DNA from 2 places in the Shimazuella sp. NTD248 genome. Region 2 is predicted to be linked to the other one. Evidence: riboswitches for the same ligand, from Rfam matches in the RefSeq annotation. Region 2 holds a riboswitch; the other holds the start of a gene.
The links. Region 2 has a riboswitch for S-adenosylmethionine ahead of AC5WOE_RS06780 (2,3-diketo-5-methylthiopentyl-1-phosphate enolase). Riboswitches for the same ligand answer to the same signal wherever they lie in the genome.
Positions count from the first base shown of each region.

Region 1 (3,383 bases), on a different contig from region 2:
ATAATTTTGTATTTTTATATATAAAGCAAAGATAAATAGAAAATAAATAAATAACGTTTCATTCTATTAACAAAGATCTTTGACAATTCATTATCATTTTTATAACACATGAAAGTAAAATAATATCTTTATATTATTACAAATATTATGTAGATACAAATTAAAAGATGTTATAATGTTCCATATATTCAATAGAAAGCGGTTCATCATGATAGAATCGCAAAACATCTGCGATTTCAAAGGGGATAGGTGCTATGGGGCGCTTAGCGGGTAAAGTTGCAATTATCACAGGTTCGGCAAGTGGACAAGGGAAAGCAGAAGCTATTCTTTTTGCCAAAGAAGGTGCAAAAGTGATTCTTGCAGATATCCAGAAACAAAAAGTATATAAAGTAGCAGAGGATATTCAAAAAAATGGCGGGGAAGCAATTGCTTTTTTTCATGATATTTCGATTGAAGAGCATTGGAGTAATTTGATAAGAGCAATTTGCAAGAAATATGGGAAAGTAGATGTTTTAATAAATAATGCTAGTACAACAGCGAGTCATGACGATTTGATTGAAGAATGGAGACGAGTATTAGATATAAATATGATTGGAACTTTTTTAGGAATGAAATATGTCGTTCCAGTTATGAAAGAAATAGGTGGTGGTTCGATCATAAATATTTCTTCAGTTGCAGGTTTAATAGCTGGTGGAGTCAATCCATACACTGCTTCAAAAGGGGCGATTCGAGCGATTAGCAGAAGTGCTGCTGTCGAATATGCCAAGTACAATATACGGGTAAATTCTGTTTATCCAGGAATGATACATACACCAATGACGGAAGATTTGCTTGCTAATGAAGGGATTCGAAAACATTTTGAATCCGTTACACCGCTCCCTTTTTTAGGTGAATCAAATGATGTGGCTTACGGAGTCTTATATTTAGCTTCAGATGAATCGAGATTTACTACAGGTACCGAATTAGTTATCGATGGAGGTTGGACATCTCATTAGAGATATCTATTTTCTTTTGGGTTAAGCGATTTAAGGAGAAAACAAGCATTATACCCTTTATTGATTAATATTTAAAATTCTATTGACTTACTATGTATTTAAATATAAAATGACCTCAATTAAATATTAACTTCTTATCTAGAGAGATGGAGGGACCGGCCCTTTGATATCTCAGCAACAGATCATTTACGATACTGTGCTAATTCCTGCAAGCAAGTTTGCTTGGCAGATAGGAAGAGTTATTTAAATGAGCGGATATTCCTTAGTTTAAAAGCCTCTTTCTATTGATGAATAGTAAGAGGCTTTTTTTGTTTTTCTACGATTTATCCATCTATTGGGATGTAATATTTTTACTAGGAGTATGGAATTTGATTGAATTGAGTAATATCAGCAAAATCTACCCTGGATCGCCACCAGTGGAAGCACTGAAAGAAGTGTCTCTACATATAGAAAAAGGAGAGATCTATGGGGTAGTGGGGGTGAGTGGAGCGGGGAAAAGTTCGTTAATTCGATCTGTCAATCTGTTAGAGGAACCAACCACAGGTGAAGTAATAGTAGATGGTGTCGCATTGGCTGCTCTGTCATCTGAAAAATTAAGGGAAGCTCGTCGAAAAATTGGTATGATCTTTCAGCAATTTAACCTGATAGAGTCCAAAACAGTTTTTCACAATGTCGCATTGCCTCTCTATTTAGTTGGAAAAAAGCGTAAAGAAGTAGAAGAAAAAGTAATGCAGCTTCTTACCTTTGTTGGTTTAGCAGATCAGGCTGAACATTACCCTGGGCAATTGTCAGGTGGACAAAAACAACGGGTAGGTATTGCTAGGGCTTTGGCTACTGATCCCCATATCTTGTTGTGTGATGAGGCAACTTCTGCTTTAGATCCTGATACAACGAGATCAGTACTCGATTTGCTTCGAAAGGTGAATACAGACTATGGGATCACCATTTTGTTGATTACTCATGAGATGGATGTGGTGAGAAATTTGTGTGACCGCGTAGCAGTGATTGATCAAGGGAGAATTGTGGAACAAGGAACGGTTTATGAAGTGTTTACCAATCCAAAGTCCGAAACAGCACAGCGATTTGTTCGTACTATTTTTGGACAGGAACTACCAGAAAGTGTACGCCAATCCTTGAAAAAACAGGATCAAATCTTACGAATTGTATTTACTGGTGAAAACGCAAAGAGACCACTTATTGCAGAAGCAATAAGGAAATTTCAAACCGATATCAATATTTTGCAGGGTAGTATTACAGAATTACAAGGGAAACCTTTTGGAGACTTATTAATAAGTATTCAAGGTGATTGGAAGGTAACAGAAGACATTATTCAATATTTACAACAGCATCAAGTACTAGTGAAAGAGGTGACATCAATTGGCGTTTGATTGGGCGGTTTTTTGGCCGCAGTTAGTAGATGGAACAATTGCAACGTTCATCATGGTTTTCGTATCGCTTGTTTTTTCCATATTGATTGGTTTTCCATTGGGAGTGGTGCTGGTTGTAACTCGGCCAGGACATATATTAGAAAACAGAACGCTTTTCACGATTCTCAACGCAATCATCAATATTTTTCGATCCGTTCCTTTTATTATTTTATTGGTTGCGATCATCCCTTTTACACGATTGGTAACAGGCTCATCAATCGGTACAGCAGCTGCTATTGTACCATTGATTTTTTATGCAGCGCCTTATTTCGGACGCTTAGTAGAAAATTCTTTATTAGAAGTAGATGCTGGAGTGATAGAAGCAGCAAAGGTGATGGGAGCTAATGGAAAAGGTCTGATGGAAGCAATAGCTTCTAATCCCAAGCATTTAAAAATTGTTACGGTTGCAGCACCACAGACCCCTCGCTCGATGGATGATGCAGCTGCTGCAGTTATTAACAATGGGATTGCTGTAAGTGCAGGTCTCAGCCCAGTAAAAGACCCAATATTTAAGGAAGACAAAACTGCAAAGCCATATATCAATATTATCGCTACACAAACCAAGAACAAAGATAATGCTAATTTGAAAAAACTAGTAAAAATCTATCAATCTTCTGAGGTAAGTGAATATATTAAGAAGGTCTATAATGGAGGAGTAATTCCAACGGTTGTTCCCATTTCTGAAATTGAAAATTTATAAAAAAGGGGCAGGATAAACTTGGCGCAAACTAAAATAGTAACCATTCGTGAGCAAATAACTCAATATATTGATGAAACACGTGATACATGGATTCAAGTAAGTCATGACATACATGAACGTCCTGAAATAGGGAATGAAGAGTATTTTGCAAGTGGTCTGCATACCAAATTGCTAAAAGAACACGGATTTGATGTGGAAGTGGATATCTCAGGTCACCCAACTGGGTTCATTGCAAGAAAGAAAAGCCAAAAACCTGGTCCT
Region 1 is NZ_JCAJZT010000008.1:69,724-73,106, reverse strand. Features, by position in the region: gene AC5WOE_RS16585 (SDR family NAD(P)-dependent oxidoreductase) at 255-995, shown strand; SAM riboswitch class I at 1,127-1,231, shown strand; gene AC5WOE_RS16580 (methionine ABC transporter ATP-binding protein) at 1,364-2,383, shown strand; gene AC5WOE_RS16575 (MetQ/NlpA family ABC transporter substrate-binding protein) at 2,436-3,122, shown strand; gene AC5WOE_RS16570 (M20 family metallopeptidase) at 3,141-3,383, shown strand, end outside.
Region 1: another riboswitch for S-adenosylmethionine. It lies ahead of AC5WOE_RS16580 (methionine ABC transporter ATP-binding protein); the one in region 2 lies ahead of AC5WOE_RS06780 (2,3-diketo-5-methylthiopentyl-1-phosphate enolase).

Region 2 (3,383 bases):
TCTGTAAGAAAGAGGCTCGGAATAGTCCAAACCTCTTATCTTACAGAACGAACAACGTCCTGTTGGAATTAGCACCGTGCCTTGCGTGGGTTTATTCCACGGCCCATAAGAAAAACATGAGCCCCATCTTGCGATGGTATTACGGTCGGTTGCTGGGCTTCATCGGGCCATTTCCCTCCACCTACTCTTGATAAGAGATGCACAGCTTTATATTTTTGTTTATCCAATGTTTTTGAATAAGTACTATCTCAGAATAGTAAAGGCTTATTTTGTATTTGTCAATAAAAAGTCTTTTTTAAACAAAAAGTTTTTGACAGTTATTCGGCTAAATTGTAGCATAAGATAATTAGATACAAACTAGGAAGTGGAAAAATTGCAAACATTTCAATATGCTGATCGACTACAGTCATTACCCAAACAATTTTTTGCCAAATTGGTAGCTGATGTTAATCGATATGTGCAAGCAGGAAAAGATGTCATCAATCTCGGTCAAGGAAATCCTGATCTCCCTACTCCTGATCATATTATTCATTCCTTACAATTAGCAGCTGAAAATCCACAATTTCACAAGTATTCTCCGTTCCGTGGATTTACTTTTCTCAAAGAAGCAATTGCTGCCTACTATCAACGAGAATATCATGTATCACTCGATCCAGAAACAGAAGTAGCCATTCTTTTTGGCGGAAAAGTAGGATTAGTAGAAATCGCACAATGTTTTTTAAATCCAGGAGATGTCGCATTGGTACCTGATCCCGGGTATCCTGATTATTGGTCAGGAATTGCCATGTCAGGAGCCCATATGGAAATGATGCCACTTTTAGCAGATAATCAATTTCTCCCTGACTTTCATCAAATATCTCAAGATATTTTAGAACAAGCAAGACTAATGTTTTTAAATTATCCTAACAATCCAACTGCTGCAATTGCAACACCAGAGTTTTTTGTCGAAACCGTAAAACTTGCAACGCAAAACAGTATTTGTGTGGTTCACGATTTTGCATATGGAGCAATTGGTTTTGATGGACAAAAACCACTAAGTTTCTTACAAACTCCAGGTGCAAAAGAAATTGGAATTGAGATCTATACGTTGAGTAAGACCTATAATATGGCAGGTTGGCGGGTTGGATTCGCACTTGGAAATAGATCTGTCATTCAAGCGATTGAACTGCTGCAAGATCATTTTTATGTCAGTTTGTTTGGGGCTATTCAGCAGTCAGCAGTTACTGCTCTTTTAGAATCCCAAGACTGTGTGAAAGAATTGGTTCAAACGTATGAAAATCGCAGAAATACCTTTATTTCCGGTCTAACACAAATAGGATGGAATGTCCCTCAGCCAAAAGGTTCTTTCTTTTGCTGGCTTCCAGTACCTTCTGGGTATACATCCACTACTTTTGCGGCAAAACTTTTAGATCAGGCACATATTGCCGTCGCCCCAGGCATAGGGTTTGGAAAAGCGGGAGAAGGCTATGTTCGAGTAGGTTTGCTCACAGATGAAAAACGATTGGAAGAAGCAGTTTACCGATTGGATCAGTTGGCATTATTTCATTGACAAAAAAATCATATTCATTCATAATCGTACTAACTGTTGCATATAAAATGAAACATTCTCTTATCAAGAGCAGGCGGAGGGACAAGCCCTATGAAGCCCGGCAACCGATTTACCCAATAGGTAGAAACGGTGCTAATTCTTACAGTTTTCAAACTGAAAGATAAGAGGAAGTGGCGTAAACTATTCCCCCTTCCTCTTGGAAGAGGGTTTTTCACTTTTTTTGATAGAGGAGGGATAAGGTATGGGTGCGGCAACTGCAACTTATTTAGTACCAAACAAGGGAAATATACTAGAAAAAGCAGAACAAATCGCCCTTGGACTAACTGTCGGTTCATGGACAAACTTACCTGAGGTAGATCAAACACAACTGGCGAAACACAAAGGAGAAGTCATTTCTGTAAATGAAATCTCTGACGATCAAAGTCTGATCACTATTTCTTATCCAGCGGTCAACTTTTCCGCTGATATTCCTGCCATCCTCACAACTGTATTTGGGAAATTATCCCTTGATGGAAAAGTAAAGCTAGTAGATCTCGATTTCACACCAGAATTAGAAGGGCGTTTTCCTGGACCTACCTTTGGAAACCTAGGTGTTCGCAATCTACTAGAAGTTTCGGATCGACCATTGTTGATGAGTATTTTTAAAGGCATTCTCGGCAGAGACCTAACTTTCTTCAAACAGCAACTACGAGCACAGGCACTTGGCGGTGTTGATATCGTAAAAGACGATGAGATCTTATTCGACAACCCAGCTACACCTTTTGAGCAACGAATCGATGCTGCCAAAAAAATACTTCAAGAAACCGAACACGAAACAGGAGAAACGACATTATATGCTGTAAATCTTACTGGTCGTTCTACTGAACTATTGGAAAAAGCAAAAAGAGCAGTCCAGCTAGGAGCCACCGCATTGTTGTTCAATGTGTTTACATATGGCTTGGACACGTTGCAAGCGTTAGCAGAAGACAAAGATATCTGTATCCCTATTTTGGCACATCCCGCGTTTGGTGGTGCAGTGACTGCATCTGCTCACTATGGAGTAAGCGCACCATTGTGGTATGGGAAATTATTGCGCGCAGCAGGCGCTGATTTGGTCCTATTTCCGTCACCTTATGGAAGTGTGGCACTCGAAAAAGACGCAGCTTTAGGGATAGCACGAGAACTGACTTCCCCACATGAAACATGGAAAAGAGCACTGCCTGTACCATCTGCTGGAATCCATCCAGCGCTTGTTCCAAAGCTGATCGAGGATTTTGGGGTGAATACTGTGATCAATGCCGGCGGCGGCGTACATGGACATCCAGACGGTGCATCTGCTGGTGGAAAAGCATTTCGGCAAGCTATCCAAGCTGTTCAAAAAGGCATTCCGCTAAAAGAAGCAGCCCAAACACACCATGAACTTGCAGCAGCACTTCAACTATGGGGTGATACAGGAAAATGAGCAAACAACCGATTATCTTTTGTGATTTTGATGGAACAATCACTCAATCTGATAACATCGTATCCATTATGAAACACTTTGCCCCTCCACAATGGGAAACACTCAAAGACAAAGTGTTAAGCCAAAGCCTATCTGTCAAAGAAGGTGTAGGCAAAATGTTTTCCTTGTTACCAAGTACGCTCAAAGAAGAAATCATCCAGTATGTAAAAGAAATTGGTATTATTCGAGATGGATTTGCTGAATTTGTTGCCTTCACAAAAAAACAGAATATCCCTCTTTATATCGTTTCTGGCGGCATTGATTTTTTTGTATATCCGATCTTAGATCGCTATATAGATCGAGATCTCATTTACTGTAATGCAAGTGATTTTTCGAAGGAAGAAATTGAAATTA
Region 2 is NZ_JCAJZT010000002.1:418,603-421,985, forward strand. Features, by position in the region: SAM riboswitch class I at 33-197, opposite strand; gene AC5WOE_RS06775 (pyridoxal phosphate-dependent aminotransferase) at 374-1,549, shown strand; SAM riboswitch class I at 1,607-1,716, shown strand; gene AC5WOE_RS06780 (2,3-diketo-5-methylthiopentyl-1-phosphate enolase) at 1,791-2,990, shown strand; gene AC5WOE_RS06785 (2-hydroxy-3-keto-5-methylthiopentenyl-1-phosphate phosphatase) at 2,987-3,383, shown strand, end outside.